Linked DNA regions of Lentimonas sp. CC4. The protein of the gene in region 3 binds, or shares a complex with, the protein of the main gene of each other region. Links are inferred from orthologs where the notes say so. Each region holds a gene or a part of one and is shown on either strand. Other genes may lie near its edges.

What was found.
Region 1: the proteins of accD (region 3) and GZZ87_RS08095 are in contact, whole or in part, in a solved structure (PDB 8UXZ), measured with the Escherichia coli proteins. The link is inferred for Lentimonas sp. CC4 from one-to-one orthologs.
Region 2: the proteins of accD (region 3) and accC are in contact, whole or in part, in a solved structure (PDB 8UXZ), measured with the Escherichia coli proteins. The link is inferred for Lentimonas sp. CC4 from one-to-one orthologs.

The regions. Positions count from the first base shown.
Region 1 is NZ_CACVBO010000001.1:1,822,716-1,829,430, forward strand. What follows is about bases 1,473-4,230. They hold GZZ87_RS08095 (acetyl-CoA carboxylase carboxyltransferase subunit alpha), read right to left. Parts: upstream 3,462-4,230; coding sequence 2,484-3,461; downstream 1,473-2,483. Other genes in these bases: GZZ87_RS08090 (MBL fold metallo-hydrolase), read left to right, coding at 1,473-2,110; GZZ87_RS08100 (tetratricopeptide repeat protein), read right to left, coding at 3,516-3,875; GZZ87_RS08105 (hypothetical protein), read left to right, coding at 3,935-4,230. In the rest of the region: GZZ87_RS08080 (M48 family metallopeptidase), read left to right, coding at 1-297; GZZ87_RS08085 (endonuclease/exonuclease/phosphatase family protein), read left to right, coding at 329-1,258; more of GZZ87_RS08090, read left to right, coding at 1,331-1,472; more of GZZ87_RS08105, read left to right, coding at 4,231-4,639; GZZ87_RS08110 (tetratricopeptide repeat protein), read left to right, coding at 4,777-6,715. UniProt on the Escherichia coli protein: Component of the acetyl coenzyme A carboxylase (ACC) complex. First, biotin carboxylase catalyzes the carboxylation of biotin on its carrier protein (BCCP) and then the CO(2) group is transferred by the carboxyltransferase to acetyl-CoA to form malonyl-CoA.
Region 2 is NZ_CACVBO010000001.1:1,265,795-1,272,685, forward strand. The notes cover bases 568-3,501. They hold accC (acetyl-CoA carboxylase biotin carboxylase subunit), read right to left. Parts: upstream 2,750-3,501; coding sequence 1,385-2,749; downstream 568-1,384. Other genes in these bases: amaP (alkaline shock response membrane anchor protein AmaP), read right to left, coding at 568-832; GZZ87_RS05550 (Asp23/Gls24 family envelope stress response protein), read right to left, coding at 910-1,356; accB (acetyl-CoA carboxylase biotin carboxyl carrier protein), read right to left, coding at 2,755-3,213; GZZ87_RS05565 (fatty acid--CoA ligase family protein), read right to left, coding at 3,381-3,501. In the rest of the region: GZZ87_RS05540 (hypothetical protein), read right to left, coding at 1-220; more of amaP, read right to left, coding at 293-567; more of GZZ87_RS05565, read right to left, coding at 3,502-4,757; GZZ87_RS05570 (SDR family oxidoreductase), read right to left, coding at 4,767-5,465; GZZ87_RS05575 (hypothetical protein), read right to left, coding at 5,462-5,770; GZZ87_RS05580 (3-oxoacyl-[acyl-carrier-protein] synthase III C-terminal domain-containing protein), read left to right, coding at 5,944-6,891. UniProt on the Escherichia coli protein: This protein is a component of the acetyl coenzyme A carboxylase complex; first, biotin carboxylase catalyzes the carboxylation of the carrier protein and then the transcarboxylase transfers the carboxyl group to form malonyl-CoA.
Region 3 is NZ_CACVBO010000001.1:876,602-883,543, reverse strand. What follows is about bases 1-2,985. They hold accD (acetyl-CoA carboxylase, carboxyltransferase subunit beta), read right to left. Parts: upstream 1,933-2,985; coding sequence 1,069-1,932; downstream 1-1,068. Other genes in these bases: GZZ87_RS03890 (ATP-binding protein), read right to left, coding at 2,959-2,985; GZZ87_RS03895 (ComF family protein), read right to left, coding at 1,975-2,697; GZZ87_RS03905 (folylpolyglutamate synthase/dihydrofolate synthase family protein), read right to left, coding at 1-1,055. In the rest of the region: more of GZZ87_RS03890, read right to left, coding at 2,986-4,410; GZZ87_RS03885 (MgtC/SapB family protein), read left to right, coding at 4,667-5,929; GZZ87_RS03880 (hypothetical protein), read right to left, coding at 6,222-6,942.

The DNA.
Region 1 (6,715 bases), 940 kb from region 3 along the record:
TCTTTTAGTGGAGAGGCCGCAACTGAGTTTGTGCCAGTGTTGTTGCTGTTCATGCTGCTGAGTGGTTTGTTGACGTTTTGGCTGTCGCCTTTTACCAGTCTGTGGTCGCGTAAGCATGAGTATGAGGCAGATGCGTTTGCACGCGATGCGATGGACACCGCAGAGCCATTGATCCGCGCGTTGAAGAAATTACACAAGGAGAATTTGAGCAACTTAACGCCGCATCCCTCGTATAGCCGATTCTACTATTCGCACCCGACGCTGCTCGAACGCGAAAGTTCGTTGCTAAATCGATAGCGGTATATAGTATATTTAAGTTATGCGTTTGATGTTGAGTCAGTTATATCTGTGTTGTTTGGGGCTTCTTTGCCTGTGTTCGGCATCCGCAGAATCCGTTCGTTTAGCGACTTATAATCTGAATAATTATTTAGTGATGGATCGACATGTCGGTGCGGTCTGGCGTCCGTCTTATCCGAAGCCAGAGGCGGAGAAGGCGATCATTCGTGAAGTGATCAAAGGCTCATTGCCAGATGTATTGGCGCTACAGGAGATGGGGACGCTGCCGTTTCTTGAGGAATTACGTGCGGATCTTGCGCAGGATGGCGTGCATTATCCCTACGCGATCCATATGGAGGGAGTGGATGAGGTGCGTCATTTGGCAGTGCTCTCAAAGTTGCCTCCAGTTGAGGTCGTAAAGCACGAAGACTTAGATTTTAAGTATATCGACGGTCGCGAATTAGTGAAACGAGGCATGCTTGAAGTCTCTTTTGGACGTTCAGATGGTAGTCGATTTAAGTTGTTTGTGGTGCATTTGAAGAGCCGTTGGACGGATGTGAAGGCGGATCCAGATTCTCAACTGCGTCGCACGCGTGAGGCCGAGGCTTGCCGAAATCGAATTGTAGAGCGCACGTATGATATGGGTGTGGCGGATTTTATTATTGCCGGCGACTTTAACGATCATCCTGGCAGTGGCACCTTGCGTCGTTTCTATCAGCGGGGACGTTTGAAGATTGGTGCATTAGTCCCAGCTTCTGATTCGAGAGGGGAGCAGTGGACGTATTATTACCATAAACAAGTGGTCTATTCGCTCGTCGATGGCTTTGTCGTCTCGGGCTCGCTTTCACCTCAGATAGAGGCGGGAGATGGGCATATTGTGGATATTCCTGGCGCATTGATTGGTAGTGACCATCGTATGGTGTATCTTGATTTGGTTGAGTCAGAGACCACGCCGAGCGTCGAAGATGCTCCGATCCATTAACTTTGGTTAATTTTTCGTGGAGCTGAGATACTCGGTTGCCAGCTTACGGGGAAGTAGCAACGGTGTGAATATATGGAAATTGTATTTTTAGGCACGGGCACATCTCAGGGGGTGCCGATGATTGCACAGCCGGATGGAGGATGTGATTTAGATAACCCGATGAACTGGCGCACTCGGACCTCGATTCATGTCGAGATGGGCGGTCACCATATTCAAGTTGATGCGGCTCCAGAGTTTCGCATGCAGTGTATCCAAAATCAGGTGACACAAATCGACACCTTTATTTTAACGCATCCACACGCTGACCATATTCTGGGGATGGATGATCTTCGTCGCTTTTGTGATCTGAACGGTGGCGTTGCGCTTCCTGTTTATAGCAGTCCGGATGGTCTGCAGCGTATTCGGGAGATATTTCCGTATGCGATTTTGGATAAGCCAGTGGTCAAGGGTTACCCTGCGTTCAAGCTGGAGGAAATGCCGCAAGTGCTGGAGGTGCCAGGTGGTAGTATTGAATCTGTGTATTTGCCGCATGGGAATATGCAGGTGATTGGGCTGATCTTTACAGAAGCAGAGACAGGCAAATCATTCGCTTACTATACGGATTGTAAAGAAGTGGGCGAAGAAGCGCGGCTTCTTGCTGAAGATGCCGATGTGGTGGTGTTAGATGGTTTGCGTCCAGAACCACACCCTTCGCATATGTCTGTATCCGAGGCAGTTCAGACGGCCAAGGAGATGGATGCGAGCCTTTCGTTCCTGACGCACATGACGTATATGGTCGACCATGAGACGACAGAGGCAGACTTGCCGGATAATATTCGCCTAGCTTACGACGGTCTTCGAGTGAGCTGGTAGCTAGGGACTTTTGTTTTTTGGCAGGGGTGGCCTCCGTGCTGAGCTTTACCCATAAGTGTGTATCTTCTTGTTGTCGCGATGAACGCGATTCTTTGAGCTCCTCCCCTGCCAAGCATATCCTTCTATATAAGTCAGAGAGTCGTGAAGTTAGAAATCAATGGCTCCTTCCCTTCGCAGGGAAGGAGCTTTTTTACCACTAACTTCACACATTCTCAACTTATGGGTAAAGCTCAGCCTCCGCGCCGTCCGCCGAGCCCAGCCGCTCAGCACCAGCACTCTGTAGGACGAGGCGGAGCTCGTCCCTCCCGAAATGAACACAAAAAAATCCCCGTCAGTTACCTGACGGGGATTTGAGTAGTAGAGTGGTTGTGCCTTACGAGGCCGCTGCTGTATCTGCGTATTCCCCGAGCTTGCGGAATTTTTCGTAGCGGTCGTCGAGCAACTTCTTGAGGCTCTTTTTCTCGAGCTTCTTCAGTGTTTCGAGGATCGCAGCCTTCATTGTCGCTGCAGCTTCATCGTGATCGCGATGAGCGCCGCCAGTCGGCTCAGGCAAGATACGATCCACCACGCCGAAACCCTTGAGGTGGGTCGGGCTGAATTTCAGTGCGTCCGCTGCGTGTGGTGCTGCCGCGCGGTCCTTCCAGAGAATCGCTGCGCAACCTTCTGGTGATATCACTGAGTAGTAGCCGTTTTCAAAGATCATGACTTCGTCGGCCACTGCGATGCCGAGTGCCCCGCCAGAGCCGCCTTCGCCGATCACGATGGTGACGATCGGCACTTTGAGTGCGCTCATATCGCGAATGTTCACCGCGATGGCTTCGGCGACGTGGCGTTCTTCAGCGCCGATGCCTGGATAGGCGCCCGGCGTGTCGACTAGAGTCACGATGGGCATGTCGAATTTCTCTGCCATTTCCATGAGGCGCATCGCTTTACGGTAGCCTTCTGGGTGTGGGCAACCGAAGTTGCGGAGTAAATTTTCTCGTGTGTTGCGGCCTTTTTGTTGGCCAATGACCATGACTGGCTTGCCGTCAATAAAAGCAGGGCCGCCGACGATTGCAGCGTCTTCGCGAAAGCGGCGATCACCGTGCAGTTCTTCGAAGTCGGTGAATACACGCTCGATATAATCGAGTGAGTAGGGGCGCTTCGGGTGACGCGAGAGTTGCACGCGTTGCCAAGCGGTGAGATCCGAGTAGATGTCGGCCTTCATCTGCTCGATCTTCTTTTCGATCGTCGCGATTTCGCTGCTGACATCGACCTTCGATTCTTTCGAGACCTGGTTGAGGGTGATGAGTTGCTTCTCTAGCTCGCGCAGAGGTTTTTCGAATTCAAGAGTGTAGGTTACGTCTTCCATGGTAGTTTGTATAGTAGTCGATTTAGCGGGTCGATTTATCGGCTGTCAATGCCGCTAAATGCCGTCCTTCTCGGGGGGTGATTTAAGTTCGTCTTTCCAGCCAAGCATTCGTGCCTGTGCGCCGTAGTGCTCTGCCTTGTCTTTATCGCCGCGCTCGACCCAGATTCGAGAGAGGCTGGTGTTGATGTGAATGTCGTCCGGCTTCAGTGCGTGCGCTTTCTCTGCAGCTTCTAGTGCATTGTCGTAGTGCCCCTCCGAAAAGTGGATTTCAGTCAGGGCGTGCCAGGTTTCAAATGAATCCGGGTGAGCGGCGCTAAGTGTCGCTAGTTTGGTGAGTGCTGCCTCGCTTTCGCCCATTGTGAAGTCAAATGTGGCATCGTCGATTTGGTCTTGGAGAGAAGTGTCGTCCGTCATGTCTTTAAGGTTGCCCTAAGAGGGAGGCAGTTTTGAGTAGACAAGAGTTATCTCATCTTATGGCCGACCCGCAAATCGAAAAACTCCTTATTGTTCAACATCGCGACGTATCGCTCCTAAAAATCGAGCAAGATCTTGCTCGAATACCGATAGAGCGCGCGGCAGTTGAGTCTGCGATTGCGGAAGAAGAGGCGAATATTGAGGCCGCGCGTCAATCGCTGATCGCTAAGGAGGTCGAGCGTAAGGACTTAGATCTGGAAGTTAAAGGGAAGGAGACTGCACTTCAGCGTTTTCGCACTCAGCAGGTGGAGGTGAAGAAGAACGACGAGTATCAGGCGCTCACACATCAGATTGAGCAAACTGAAGCTGAAATTTCATCGCTGGAAGAGCGCGAGATCGAGTTGATGCTGGATATTGACACGGTCAAAGAAGCATTTGAGGCCGAAAAAGCGGTCATTTTGGTTCGAATTGAAGAGCAACGTAAAGAAATCGCCCTGCTGACTGAACGGGAGCAGAATCTACAAGCATCGGTCGATGCGGCTCGGGCGGAAGTTGAAGCCGCGCGTGTTGGCGTTGATGCAGACTATCTCCAGCAATACGACCGAGTGAAGAAAATGGTAAAGCGTGCGCCTTTCTTAGCGAAGGTAGAGGCACATAAATGCGGTGGCTGTCACTTGAGAGTCTCGAATGAGGTCTCTCGCGGCGCTCAGGATGCAGGCGAGCCACATTTCTGTGATCAGTGCGCGCGCATGGTTTACGCTTAACTGTTCTCAGAGTGACCATCGCGCTTGCGAGGCGTGTTGCACTGTTGGCTCACCATTTTAGTGCTGCGGCAATTGTCGAATCGGGTGAAAATCCTTTTGCAACCTGTGGCGGGACTCTTTGTCATTCACACCCTTAGATGTTGTTTAACTTTTCTGTCTTTATTCGTTTGAAACGACGCTGTGCGTTCGCAGTGCTCTTAATTGGAGCGCTCGTTCCTGTTGTGCATGGGCAAGCGCCGTTGGTCACTGATCAGGTGGATGTGCTGGATACGAATGAGCTGGTTGTTTTTGAATGGAAGGCGGATGCTGCGGGTCGTGCGCTAGGGGCGGGGCTTGCGGTGTTGGCGGAGGGTTTGTATCGTGAACTACTAGAGGTTCCGGGGGTGGCTCCAGAGGACAGGGCTAAGCTGCAGGTGCAACTGGCTGCTTCATTGATTGCGCAACGTCGTTTTGTGGTGGCTCGCTCGGTGTTAACTGAGGTGCCAGAGGCGGAGCAGGGGGATCGCTATCATTTGTATTTGGCGGTGTGCGCGTATGGCAGTGGGCGCAATGTGGATCAAGAGACTCTGAACAGTGCGCTTGCAAAGGTCTCTGAGTCTGAGTTGCCACCAGAAGAGCTTCCTTGGTTATACTTATTACGAGGCTTGCGGGCTGAGCTTTCGGGGCGACCGGCAAGGGTGGCCCCGGCCTTTAGAAAAGCGAAGGCGGCGTCGGTTTCCGAGGCGCAGCGGGCGTTTTTTGATAGTTTGCTACTGCGCGAGCAGATTTTAAGGACGCCTTCAAGCGAGGAGTATGCGGCGGCGGCGCGGGAGCAATTTGAACTGCTGATGGGCACTTCGGCGGCGTATCCTTATGTGCGAGAGTATGCGATTATTCTTCACAATCAAGGGCGTAGCGAAGAAGCGATTGCGTTGATTACTGCAGAATTGGCAAACGCGCGCTCTGGCTATGGCAGTAGTCAGCGCGAGCAGTTGTTGCTGTTGAAAGGGCTTTTATATGGAGCGGATACTTTGAGCGGCCGTGATGCGTTACGGGCGTTGGTGCGTGAGGGGAAGAATCGTGATGTGATGGCAGTGGCGCTTCAGTTGCTGGCGGGTGCGAGCACTTCGTTGGAGCGGGCGGAGTTGATTGATTTTCTCAATGGTTTTATGCCCGGGCCAGGGCAGGATCCCAGGCTGCAGGCGGGGGCGCACCCTCTGTTGGGACAGATGTATTATATTCGTAGTCAGCTTTCGCTTGCTCGCGGCGAAACGACTGCGGCCGAGGAGGATGCACGACGCTTATTGGAGCAATTTCCGGGGTTGAGCGAGATTACGAATGTGTATCGTTTGCTGGCGTATGCGGCGTTGCAACGGACGCCAGCTCAATATCGTGCGGCGGCCGATTTCTTGATCCAATTGCGCGATCAAACGGAGAGCCTCGAGTCGCGCCAGATACTGAACCGATTGATCGGTGATTGTTATTTCCTGAATAATGACTACCGCAATGCAATCGATTTCTATCAAGCGGCGCGCTATAAGGGAGTGGGCGTGGATCATAATGGGGCACTCTTTCTGCGTTTAGTCACGGCGGAGGTGAGAGGTGGTCAGATCGAGGCGGCCTTACAGCAAATCGATGAGGCGGATTTTAGTGGGACTGTGGCGCCTGCGGATCGGTGGCGGGCGGAGTGGAATGTTGCTCTGGCCTTGCAATCTGCTGGTGAATTGGAGGCGGCATTGAACCGTGTGCGCTTAATACTGGGAGATAATAGTGTGAAATCGGTGTCGACTGCGTTGGAATTACGCCTGCGCTGGCTAGAGGCGCGGTTGGCATTAATGGCCGGTGATACCGAGGGGGTGCTGGAGCGAGTTGATCAGCTGTTGGCACGAATTATTTCTCTACCAGAGAATGCTGAGGACCCTAGTCCAGCCGAGGTGCGGTTATTGCGCACCGAGGTGTTGCTGTTGCAGGCTGACATCTTGATGGGGTCTGGTGAGTCGACGGCAGGCATGGAAGTCTTAAGCAGTTTGCGCACAGGATATGCTGAGAGTTCGGCTGCGGAGCGCTCGTATATCACAGAGGCGGACTATCATGCAT
Region 2 (6,891 bases), 390 kb from region 3 along the record:
TGAGGCGAGAGGTGATCATTTTGTCGCAGCCTTCCAGGTAGTAGAGGTCGAGCATAGGCTCGATCGTATCGGCTTTATTGGCCGCTTGGAAGCGCGCGGAAAGCTCGTCGAGGCCGGGTTCTAGTTCGGCCTTCGGGGTGCACGCGTTCAGCAATGCCATGGCGCTGAAGCAGGCGAAGGTGGTGAGTGTTTTGATCGTGGTCGAATTCTGTGATTTCATCGGATGAACGTCTATGACAGCAATTTTTGCGTCCGGTTCATCGGCAAGTGTGGTAACTCAATACGCTCGCGGCTAAAGAGATTTCTGTTTGAGCTCTTCTTGCAGGGCTTCGACAGATTCCGGCTCAACGTCTTGTATGACATCTAGCTCAGCAGGCTTATCTTTACTCGTGATCGGGCTGGAGACTTGGATGCGGCCGCTTTTAAAGCCTGTGGCGACGATGTTGATTTTGCCTAGGTTCTCGATGCCGAGGTTTTCGGTGAGACAATGGCGCAGGTGCTCTTGTAAGGTTTGCTCGATCTCTCTGAGGCGGCCGCCGCTCATGAGTTGAATTTGAACGTCAAAGTGAGTGGTCTTACCTTTGACCTTAATTTTGACACTTGGCTTGGTGACGTCGTTGATTTGTTGGCAGGACGTGCGGATCAGTTCCACGATCGCAGTGCGGCTGACCATGACGCGGCCGTTTTCGGTGCGATATGCGACGATCTTTTTTGGCTGACGGCGAAGCAGTAGTATCAGCGCGAATGAGAGCGCGATAAAGGCTCCAGCTGCATACAGATACGTTGGCTCAGCGAAGTGGCTCAGCGCCTCGGTGATCTCAGTCCAATTCATAGTGTGCTTGTGTGCGAAGATGGCGCCTTCAGTGGCAGATGAGAAACGGGACAAGAGTGCCCCGTCTCCTGTCCGGACTAGTCAACGTGCGCTTGGCCGTCCCACTCGTCTTTTGCCTCTTTTTCTTGTTCGGTGGTGCGGACACCATCGATGATGACATTGACGCGGGCGACGGTCTTGCTGGTCATTTTTTCGACCTGCTCAGCGATGCGCTGCTGGATTTCGTTGCCAACAGTTGCGAGCTCAACGCCGAAACGGAGGATTACGCGAATCTCGATTTGGTAGTCGCCTACCTCGTCTTCATCTACACGGACGCCGCGCTCATCTCCTTTTTTGGAGAAGATTTCTGCGATGCCATCGACAAAACCACCGCCAACTGCGGCGACGCCTACGACTTCGAGGGCTGCCAAGCGAACGATGCTCGCAACCACGCTGTGGTTGATACGGATTTCACCGAGAGTGTTCGAGCCTTCGGACACTGTTGGGATTGTGGACTCGTTACTGTTTTCAGATTCGTTGCTCATGATTGGTGCAATATACTGTTGTTATTTATTAGGTGTAAAGATCCTTGGGGACGCGCTCGATGAACTCCTCGATATATTTCGTGGTCGCTTTGCCTTCGCGGAAGATCGGGTCGCGGATGATTGCGCGGGAGAACGGGATGTTCGTTTTAATGCCGCGGATCAAGTATTCGCCAAGTGCACGATCCATGCGGTCGAGTGCTAGCTCACGTGTTTTGCCGAAAGTCATGACCTTTGCGATCATGCTATCGTAGTAGGGCGGAATCGTGTAGCCGCTGTAGCAATGCGAGTCGATGCGCACACCGTGGCCTCCTGGGGCGTAATAGAGCCCGATTTCACCCGGGCAGGGTGCAAAGTTGCGACCCGGATCTTCGGCGCATACGCGACACTCGATGCAGTGCTTGGTGATCTTGATGTCGTCCTGCTTGTAGCTGAGTGGCTTGCCGCTGGCGATGAGGAGCTGTTCTTTGACCAAGTCAACACCTGTGACTTCTTCGGTGACACCGTGCTCCACTTGGATGCGGGTGTTCATTTCGATGAAGAAATAGTCGCCGTTGCCATCGACGAGGAACTCAACGGTGCCGGCACCTTCGTAGTTGACTGACTTTGCCAGTTTGACTGCGTCACGACCCATTTGTTTGCGGATTTTCTCCGAAATGAATGGGGAGGGCGCTTCTTCGATCACCTTTTGGTGGCGACGTTGAATTGAGCAATCACGCTCGCCGAGGTGGATCACGTTGCCGAATTGGTCGCCGAGGAGCTGGATTTCAATATGACGTGGCGCGTCTAGGAAGCGTTCGAGATATACGGCGCCGTTGCCGAATGCCTTTTCGGCTTCGTTACGGGCATTGTTGTATTCTTTAACGAATGCGACTGTGTTGTGCGCGGTGCGCATGCCCTTGCCGCCGCCACCGGCGACAGCCTTAATGATGACCGGGAAACCAATTTTTTTGGCAGTTGCGAGTGCGTCCTTTTCATTGTCAACAGTGCCATCACTACCTGGGATGACTGGCACCTTGGCTTTGATTGCCATGTCGCGTGCCTTAGCCTTGTCGCCGAAATTGATGATCGCTTCGGAGCCAGGTCCGATAAACTTGATGCCACATTCGGCGCATTGCTCGGCGAAATCAGCGTTTTCGGCAAGGAAGCCGTAGCCGGGGTGAATGCCATCCACATCTGCAATCTCGGCAGCCGCGATGATGCGATCACCCTTTAGGTAGCTGAGGTTGCCCGCAGCTGGGCCGATGCAGATTGCTTCGTCAGCGAGTTGCACGTGGAGAGATTGCTCGTCTGCCTCGGAATAGACGGCAAGCGTCTTAATCCCAAGTTCGTTACAAGCGCGGACGATGCGAAGTGCGATTTCGCCTCGATTTGCGATGAGAACTTTTTTAAGCATCCGGATTAAGCCGTTTTAACTTTGAAAAGCGGCTGGCCGTATTCGACGGCTTCACCGTTCTCGATGAGAACTTCTGTGATGGTGCCGCTGATTTCGGCTTGGATTTCGTTCATCACCTTCATGGCTTCGATGATGCAGACGGTCGAGTCTGCGTTCACTTTTGTGCCAATCTTAGCGAATGCAGGGCTCTCAGGGGAGGCTGCTGCGTAGAAAGTTCCGACCATCGGAGATTTGACGATGGAGATGCCGACTTCTTCGACCGGTGCGGCTGGTGCTGCGGCAGCTGCTACTGGCGCTGCGGCAGCTACTGGCGCGGCTGCGAGTGGTGCTGCGGCTTGAATGATCTGAGTTTCGCCATTCTTGCGGCTGAGGCGTAGCTTGAAGCCTTCCTCCTCGATTTCGAATTCGGAAATTTCCGAACGTTTCATCATTTCAACGACCTGTTTGATAGCTTTTAAGTCCAAGGTGATTCCTTTCTGAGGGCTTTAATTTAATAGAGAGTGTGAATCAAATCTCTGTGCTCTATGGAGTGCATAAGATTGAATTACCGATCATGTAAGTGGAGCTTTCGCTTGGGTGCAATGACTTTGTTACGTATTTGATCAGGGGGGGGTAGATGCAAAAACGTAGTTTAGTCGTTTGGTTTGGCCTGTGCGATTCGGCTTTTTTTGAAGCGGTCACTGAATGTTGTCTGATCTGTAAATTGAATGCGTGCGGGCACTTTGTAGGGGCTGAGTGCTTTGCGGCAATGTTGCTTGATCTTGCGCTTGAGTGCCTTGCGGTCGGTGTCTTGAGCGGGGACGACTTCAGCTGCAACGTTTTGGCCCGTGATTGCATTTAGTTGGCCATAGACGAGGCAATCGGCGACTTCTGGGAGTTCGAGCAAGATGCTTTCGACTTCCGAGGGAGTGACTTTTTCGCCGCCGACATTAATTATATCTTCCCGTCGGCCTGTAATCGTGAGGAATCCGTCGTCGGCTTCTTCGACGAGGTCACCAGTTTTAAACCAGCCGTCGGCAGTGAAGCGCGACATCTCGTGGTTGAGGTAGCCTAGGATTTGGCTTTTGGAGCGCAGCCAGAGTTCGCCTTCGACGATTTTGTGTTCGGAGTTAGGGTCGTCGATTTTAATTTGTGTGCTGCTGGAAGAGCGACTGACCGTTTGTGAGATCCCAGTTTCGCTGGTGCCGAATGTTTGGATGAAGGCGACGTCGGGTAGCGCTTCTTTGAGTCTCAGTAGTAGGCTTTCTGGCATTGGTTCGGTGCCATACGTTATGAAGCGGAGGCTAGAGAGGTCGTAGTTCCGGTGGGCGCCGCTGAGTAGGAATAGGTTGAGGAAGGTCGGAGATGCTGGCAGTAGATTGACGCCGTGGCGCTGAATGGCTTCGGCGACGATATTGGCGTCACGTGAGCGTGGCGTGACAATGAGCGCGCCGCTTGCGAGGCCGTTGAAGAGTGTGTTGAGGCCTCCGATGTGATCGAAGAGCAGGAAGATCAGGATGCTGAGTCTGCGTTTACGTTTTTTAGCAAACTGATTGAGTAGGTGATCGGTGTTGTGGATCATGGCCTTGGGGTGGCCAGTGCTGCCGCTGCTAAATAATATAAGGCCTGCCGCTCCGCTTTGAGTGACTTCTACGATGAGTGCGTGTGGTGCTTGTTCTTGTGGATCGACGAGTCGGGACAGTGTGTGCGTGTGGTCTTCGTGGATCGTGAGACTCCAGTTTGCGTTGGCGACTTCTCTGCGCATCTCGATTTCAGTTTGAGACACGGTGGCGACGGGGGCGGCAATCGCACGTAACTGAAAAAGTGCAAACAGTGCGGCGATGCCTTGTAGCGAGTAGTCGGTTTCGAGGGTGACGACATCGCCGGCTTGTAGGCCTTGTTGCGCTAGAGCGCTGCGGTAAGCCTCGATTTGCTGGGAAAGCTCGGAGTAGGTGTGAGTTTCGGAGTCTTGTGCGAGGAAGGGGCGCTCACCGAATTCTTTGAAACGTTCGAATAGCCAATCGCTCATATTTAGTAGTTAGGAGATCCCTCCGAGGTAAAGTGTTTGCCCTGAAATGAAAGCGCTTTCGTCACGCAGGAAGAAGTCTACACAATTAATAACATCATCGATCGTGCCGAGTCGCTGGATCGCTTGGCGCGCGATGAGTGCGTCGATGGCATCTTTGGGGACGGTGCGGATGAGGTCTGTGTCGATCGGAGTCGGGCCGATTGCATTGACGGTGATGCCGTATGAGCCGAGCTCTTTGGCTGCAGTGCGTGTGAGTGATTCGATGGCGGCTTTACTGGCTGCGTAGATAGCTTCGCCTTCTAAGTTGAGCGGTGCGGCGACTGTGCTGAAGTTAATGATGCGGCCATGTTTCTTACGGCTCATTTGCTTAGCGCATTCGCGCATGCAGATAAATCCGCCCAAGACATTCGTTTCGAAGATCGCGCGGCAGGTTTTGGCAGGAGTGAGCAGTAGGTGGTTCATGGACGCGATGCCTGCGTTATTGATCAATGCGTCCATCGGTCCGAGTGTGCGCTTGATGCTGCGCACCATTTTTACCACTGCGTCTTCGTCTGCGATGTCGAGGTTGTAGTGGTGATAGTTGGGCGAGTCGATGTCGCTGTTGCGGCGACTGCAGCCAGCAACGATCCAGCCTTGCTGTAATAAGTGTTCGGCTAGGGCGCGGCCGATTCCTTTGCGCGTTCCTGTGATGAGGGCGATTTTGCTCATGCTTGATGCTCTGCGATTAGTTCCATCGTATAGTCGATGCAGCTGGAGACTCTGCGGAAAGGGGAGTGTGTGCGGCTCATTGCGCTTTGATTGGCGAGCGTGATGTCGATCTCGAAGTCGTCCGAGATACGTTCTTCGACATCGGCAATGAAGTTGACTAGATTCATACTGTCTAGGGAACTGCGAGCCCCGAACAGGCGTGTGGTTTCATCCGCTGTGGTGAGTTCCTCTTTTTCGAGATCCTCCCCGAGTTCGTGTAGTGTTTCGAGGACGATGGTTGCGATGTCGTTTCGAGTCGGTTGCATGGGGAGTCGTGATTTGGGTGTTTCTAGTGGAGGGGGCTATCTGTTGAATGAAACTGTTAAGCATGGTTCGGGCAAGACGTAATGCTTTGCTCACTTTGTGCGTTGAGGTGGCTATATTTGGGCGGAGGGAAATTGGACTTCCCCTTTCTTTCGGGAGTCCACATGGTTCTACTATGGCGAAAAGTTGCTTTAGTGGTGTGCGCATTGGAGGTGTGGTGACATGTGTTCCGACATCAGAGAAGTGTATCGATGATGAGATTGATCTGTTTGGAGGTAACGAGAAGCAAATCGCTCGTCTGAGAAAGACGATTGGCTTGGATCGTCGCCGAGTGGTGGACCCTGGCACGACCGCGGTCGATTTATGTGAGGCGGCAGCGCGACGATTGCTCGAAGCCAGTGAGGTGGGGGTCGATCAAGTGGATGCGCTGATTTTTGTCACACAAACACCGGATCACTTGCAGCCTTGTAATGCAGCAGTGCTGCATGGCCGTTTGGATTTGGCTAAGAGCTGTGCTGCGCTGGATGTGAATTTGGGCTGCTCGGGCTATGTGTATGGCCTATGGTTGGCGCATATGATGGTCAGTGCGGGCGGTTGCGAGCGTGTGCTGTTGCTAGCCGGTGATACGCTGAGTCGGGTTGTGAACCCGAAAGATCGCACCGTTGCGCCGCTGTTTGGTGATGGGGGCAGTGCGACCTTGATTCAAGGTGATGATACGGCCGCGCAGGCGTGGTTTAGCCTCGGCACAGATGGAAAAGGGTTTGATAAATTGATCGTGCCCGCAGGGGGGCAGCGTATGCCGAGTTCGGTAGAGACGCAGGTCGAAGTGGCGGATGAAGACGGGAATGTGCGCTCTGCTGAAAACCTCGTTATGGATGGCGCCGAGGTTTTTAATTTTTCGATTACTGTGGAGCCGAAGGCTGTGCGCGAGTTAGTGGACTATGCAGAGGTGGATTTGGAAGCAGTGGATTATTTCGTCTTTCATCAGGCGAATCGTTATATTTTAGGTAATATCGCGAAACGCTTGAAGGTGAATAAAGCTAAGGTGCCGATGCAGACAGTCGAGCGTTACGGGAACCAGAGCTCGGCGTCGATTCCGTCCGCCATGTGCGGCGAATTGTCG
Region 3 (6,942 bases):
AGTAAATGTAGCTCGCGGGCGTGGCGGCTGACGACTGCCATCAGGCTGCGGGCGCGAAACTCGCCGAGCGTGCCCGCGACGATGATCGGCTTTTGCTTGGTCTGCTCGAACAGCTTCTGTAAATTCTCATCCAGCATCTCAGAGCCTTCGGGGTTGTGCGAGGCGTCGAGAATGAGGGTCTTGTCGGCGAGTTGGATCGTCTCCCAACGGCCGGGCCAGTGAATGGTTTGCAGCGCTTCGGCAGTGCGTGCGGTATCGATCGGGAAGCGTTCGTTGAGAATTTCGGCCGCGTAAACGGCAGTTGCGGCGTTCCAACGTTGGCAGGAGCCAGAGAGATTGGTTTCGGGGAGTGCGTCGAACTCAGGGAAGCGCTCACAGACGGAGTAGAGTGGGCTACCTTTGTCGCGGGCGACTCTGCGCACCACTGATTCGGCTGCGTCGGGGAGTTTACCGATCAGCACAGGTTTGCCAGCCTTGATGATACCGGCCTTCTCCCAACTGATTTTCTCGATGGTATCGCCGAGTTGCTCGATGTGGTCGAGGCTGACGGATGTGATGATCGAGAGTTCTGGATCGACCACGTTGGTCGCGTCGAGACGGCCGCCGAGTCCGGTTTCCAGGAAGGCGAGATCGACTTTGGCTTCGGCGAAGCGCAAAAACGCCATGGCCGTCATAAATTCGAAGAACGATGGATGGTCGTCGGGATCACCTTCGCCGATCTGTTCGGCGACGGGCTTGAGGTGCTTGGTGTAGGCCACAATGTCGGCCTCGTCCAGAATCTCGCGGTTGACCTGCACGCGCTCACCTTGGCGCACTAAGTGTGGCGAGGAGTAGAGCCCCGTTTTGTAGCCGTTGGCGCGGTAGATCGACTCCAGCATCGAGCAGGTCGAGCCTTTGCCGTTGGTGCCGGCGACGTGGATGACCGGGAACGCTTCTTCAGGGTGCCCGAGTGCATCCACGAACAGGCGCATACGATCAATGCCGTATTTTGCGCCCTTGTGTTTAAGGGAATACAGATAGTCGCGTGTCGCGTTATAGTCGGCCGGCGCAGACATATGGCCAAGGTGCTTAGCTAGCTTTTGCCGCTTTCGGTGCTCGGTAGAGCGCCTTGAGCATGTTGATCATACGATCGCGCATTTCGCCACGTGGGATGATCAGGTCAATCAGACCGCGGTCGACTAGGAATTCGGATGTTTGGAAACCGGCAGGAAGATCCTGTTGTGTGGTTTCTTTGATCACGCGAGGGCCTGCAAAACCAATCAATGCTTCGGGCTCGGCGATGATGACATCACCGAGGGACGCGTAACTTGCCATGACACCAGCCATGGTCGGGTTGGTCAAAATCGAGAAATAAGGGATCTTTGCTTCACTCAAGCGGGCGAGTGCCGCGCTGGTTTTGGCCATTTGCATGAGGCTGAGGATGCCTTCCTGCATACGTGCACCACCCGAAGCAGAGACGATGATGACGGGAATCTTTTGATCGACACCGCGCTCAATGGTGCGGGTCAACTTTTCGCCAGCTGCAGAGCCGAGGCTAGCTGCCATGAAGCGAAAGTCCATGACTGCGATGCTCACCTTGATGCCACCCATGATGCCGACGCCAGAGATGACGGTGTCGGTCTCCTTGGTCTTGTTCTGGTTGGCTTTCAGCTTTTCAGGGTAAGAGCTCGTCGCGTTGAACTCAAGTGGGTCGAGCGAACTGACACCCATGTCCATCTCTTCGAAAGTGCCTTCGTCCAGCATCGAATGGATGCGGTCACGTGCTTTGAGCGGGAAGTGGTAGCCGCTGGATGGCACGACCATAAGGTTCTCTTTGAGCACCTTATTATAGATGATTTCACCAGTTTTTGGGCATTTCGTCCAAAGATCCTTGGGGATATCCTTCTTTTTTACGGTGACTGTCGAGTATTGTGGTTTTCCGAAGAGTGCCATGATGTGAGATGAAGTTAGTAATTAAAATGTAGGGAACAGACGCTAGCCATGTCCAATGGTGACGACGTTCAGGTGGAGGACGCCTGCATCGCGGAGAACACGAGCGCAGGCGTTGAGTGTCGACCCTGTGGTAAAAACGTCGTCGACGAGGATGTATTGTTTGTCGGGAATTAGAACCGCATCGGGCGCTAAGGCAAAGGCATTTTTTACGTTTCGGTGACGTTCCACATGATTCAGGCGGGTTTGGCTCTGTGTATACACACGTCGTATTAGCAGATGTTCTACTTGAGAGCGCCCTTCGGTGGCTGCTACCAGCATCTTAGCAATCCTCTCACTTTGGTTAAATCCGCGCTCTCGTAGCTTGGTCGGATGTAACGGAACTGGCACAAAGGTGGCATCTTGAATGTAGTCATAATAATGTCTCGAGGTGGTGACTATTTTCTGAAGGTCTCTCAATACATAGAAGCCCGACTGATATTTGAGATGATGTAGGAGGCTGCGTCCCGCGGTTTTGGCGATAAACAACGCCTTACCATGGTCAAAGACAGGATCGAGGTCGACGCAGTGCGGGCACACCTTTGGGCCAACGACCGCTCCAAAAAAAGGATAGCCACAGGTTTTGCAGGCAGGCGGGAGGCAGGGCAGGATCTCTTGGGCGCAGGGAGCGCAGAGGAACTCGTAGGGCGATTCTTCGATCGCGTCGCCACAATGCACACAACTCCGTGGGAATACGAGATCGAGAGCAGATTTGAGGCAGGGGTTCACTATGCGAGTTGTGATGAGATATCTAGGAATAGACTCTGAAAGGCCTTTCAGGTGGGGGGCTGAGGCAGGTGCGACGCTTTTTTTTCTTAATGGTAGGAAATGGTTTTTGTCGTGCTGTGTCCTGCTATTGGGAGTTACTTATGTGTTTATCCTTATTTTCGGTGCTTTTATTCTTATTTTTGGTTGTTTTGCTATTTAGTTACTTAAGTGTCTGATTGATAATGGTTAAGTGCTTTATTCTTATTTCGTCTTCCTTTATCCTTATTTATTTAAAAAACGATAGAGGGCATTTGGATCACGTCTTTTTTCGGACAACCTCTCCACCATTTTAAGCTCGATCAGGTGTCGTAGATTATAACGTATTGCCTGCCCAGTCAGAGGCATTACGTCCTCGAATGCAGGCACATCCATCTCCTGTTTTTCAAATAGTATTTGGATGATCCGTTGTTGGCTGTTGTTGAGTGCTTCCCAGTTGGCTTCTATGCGCTCGAGGGTCTCGCTGAAGATCGTTTCTTTGTGGGCGGTTACTTTATTACGCAGCGTTAACGTGACTGTGCTTTCGATATCAGTATAGACTGGTTCTGCTAACATGGAGTCGCGCATGGCGTCAAAGATACGCGGCACGCCTTCATTCAGTTCGCGCACATAGCCCATGTCTGCGAGCACGCGGGTGATCCGCGGATTGCGCGCATAGCGTTCGCGGCCGATGTTTTCGATTGTAACTTGAGCAGGTAGGGGGCCGCTGTTGGATATTTCCAGCCGATCATCGAAATGTTTAATGTAGATCGAATTGCCCTGTAGGTTATAAGAACGGTGGCACAGGGCGTTCACGATGCCCTCCATCCATGCGTCTTTGGGGGACTCCGGCACTCGTTCGAACCGTCCATTCTCCATGTTGAGATAGTAGTAGTCGCGCAACGAAGCTTCCATGAATGCTTCTAGCTTGCGAATTAGGTTTGGAATGCAGTCTTCGAAGCGCTCATCTTTGACGACGTTAAACCGCTGCCCACTTTGCCGTTCGGTGCCCGTGTAGCGGACATAGCGCACGTAGGCATTCGCAATGTATTGGCTGGGGTCTATGGCAAACAGTAGGATCGCTGCGTTTTTAAAGAGAAGCTGCCCATTACGCTTAGTCGCCAAATTTCGCTTTATTGCCAGTGCTTCAAAAGTGCCTTGGTAGTGCATTGCTTTGCGATATGCTTCGCAGACGGTGTTGTCGAAATCAGCGGGATCAAAATCCTCATGCACTTCGTCTTCGTAAGAGCGAATCGCCTTATTGTATTCCAGTTTTTTAACCTCTGCGCGCTTTTCGGGGCCTTTGTTGCTATCCGCCACACGCAGGTAGACGGCTTCATTGTCTTTGCGCTGAAATAGGCGCTCATAGTCATGATCCACGTGAAAGAGGAAGATTAATGTGCCATCGGTTAGCAAGAGTTCTTCCAGTTCGATGTTTGCCGGAGGGTGAATGTAGTCGTGCACCAACTTTCGATACTCGTCGAGTTCGCGGGGTGAGAGCACATTCAAATCTTCCACTGCGCCCGAATCATGCATCCCATATACTAAAGTGCCACCGCCAGCGTTGAGCATGCCGATCAACTCGTTGGCAATTTTTGAAGACTTTGTATCGCGCCCCTTCCGCTCCAGATACTGCCCTTCGGGCTTGGTTTGCAGACCTTCGAGTGTCAGCGCGGAGTTGTAATTGGAAAAGGACATGGTGGGTAGTTGAGGAATCAAACGTCGAATGCGCAAGGCGTATGTTCCATTCGTAATATGTTCGTCCTGCGCTTAGCTACTGCGCAAGCAAATTTAGCGCAGTATGAATTTACCGATGGGAGCGCAACCAGCAGAGTCTGGGCGGGGTAGTCGACCTCAATGCGATTGCATATGGCCACTGCCAAGGTTTGACCTGATCGAGTCGACCGCTTAATGTGACTGTAGATTTTTTAGTTAGAACAAACGTTTGGGTTTTATGGATCTATTGCTCCAGTCTCTTATTCTCAGTGCCAGTCTCGGCGCGTTGATTGGCTTAATTCGCCAATGGGGGGATCAGCAGGAGCAGGGAACAGATCAGCACGATGCTTCCTTCGCTGGCTTACGCACGTTCGTGCTGTGGGCGTTGATCGGTTATACCTCGGCATTTCTCTCGGAGAGCTATGCACCTTACTGCTTTGTCGTGGCGCTAGTGATAGTCGGGCTGCACCTCGTGCTGCATGGTCGCGTGGACAAAGATAAAAGTCGGGTGGGATTTACAACGGGCGCTGCTGCGATTATAACCCTGTTCCTCGGTGCGCTGGTGTATTGGGATCATTTGCCGCTCGCGGTGATGCTGGCCGCCTTAACCATGGTGACACTTGGGCTGAAGCAGACCACGCATTCGTGGACGCGGCGTTTTACGAACGAGGATATTCGCTCAACCCTGCAATTTGTCGCGGTCACGGGAGTCGTGCTGCCACTGGTGCCGAACCAAGGCTATGGTCCGTCGGAGGCGATCAATCCGTATTCGTTGTGGCTGATGGTGGTGCTCATTTCGGGGCTTGGATTTGTGGGGTATTTGTTGATTCGCATGCTCGGCACACGCTCTGGCGTGATACTGACGGGGTTCGTGGGAGGCCTAGCATCGAGCACGGCTACGACGCTGGCATTTAGCCGAGAGTCGAAGGTCTATCCCGCGCTTTCATTAGGCTTTGCCCTAGCAATTGTGATGGCCTGCACGGTGATGCTGGCGCGCGTGATCATCATACTCGGGCTCATTTGCCCAGAGTTTATCCCGTCGCTATGGTTGCCGTTTCTGGTGCTGTCGGTGCCAGGCTTGTTGTATATCCTGATCGTCGGGCTGTTGTATCGGAAGGGCAGAGAAGCGACGGAAATACCCGAGTTGAAAAACCCGCTTGGGCTAGGGATTGCGATTAAGTTCGCGCTGATTTACGGCATCATTTCTGTGCTCGTAAAAGTGTTTATGAGTTCCGGCCTGAGCGAGGGCCTGCTCGCTTTGAGCTTTGTCTCGGGGCTGACGGATCTCGATGCCATCGCGCTATCGATTACCAATAATCTTAAGGATGGCATCGTGACCGCCGATTTGGCAGCGAAAGCAGTAATTGTCGCCGCGATCGCTAACACCTTGCTCAAGGCAGGCTTGGTTTTCTCGCTCGGTTCGACGCAATTACGCAAACACATCGCGATTGCTTTAGGTGCGACCGTGTTGGCCGGTGTCGGTGCGTTCTATCTGATTTGATGGTTAGCGTCTCATGCAAAGCAACGATTGCGACCAAAAGCTAAATTTAAATGAATGGTGTAGGACGCGGTTCTTTACGCAGGAAAGGCCGTGTTGAGCTGGATTGGAAGGCACGTTCTAGATCAACAAACGGCTGTATTGAAATGTCACAGTCACTTTTAATCTCTGAGATCTTTACTTCAGGTATAATTTGGAGCAAGGGGAATGGGGATCTTTATATTTTGCGTTTGCCCTCCTGCCAAAGGTCCGCGGATCTGCTGACTACTTACTTACCCTAGCAAGGGTGAATCGCTCAATTCGTTATCATTGGTCGCGCATACCGATGAAGGCTATATTTCCACCAATTAAGCCATCGACGCTTCATTGTGATCGGGGAGCACAGTTGTATGCTTCCTCCATCTGTAAACCAATCCACTGGGTATCCTAAGTCGGTGTAGTTAAAAGGTCTGCCTTCGCCAACATATTGATCCAATATTTTCTCAATGGAACGGCTGGATTGTGCTGGAGATCCAAATTTCCAAGTAGGGGCCTGAGGAAGGTAAGGCCAACTGAGAAGTAAACCAGGTTCGATTACAATGTCTCCTTGGCTGACGGTTTTCATGGCACGAAATAGATCAACCAAGTCGCCTCCTTCGGGGGTCGGAACCTCTCGCAGTAGCAGGGACTTATTAGAAATTGCGTCCTTTTGCCGGAATGGGATATTCTGTAATCCGTAGCGAAATAGAGCCTTGGAGATCGGCAAAGCGTCAGTCTGCGAATTTTCAAGTGCGGCAAATAGAAACGGCACATCGTATGGCCATGGATCACGCATCAGCAGTCTTGCAGCTAACTGCTGTAGGTCTGCATGATTCAATAAGCTGAGTAATGCATCCCTCGCTGCTTGGTTTCGGAAGTCTTCTTCAAAGCCACCGAAAACAGTTCGGTCGATTCCAATAAGATGCAGAGTATACACGGCTCCGATTCTCGCTTTGGATGAATGGTTCTCCTTTATGTAATCGATGAGGACTGGGATT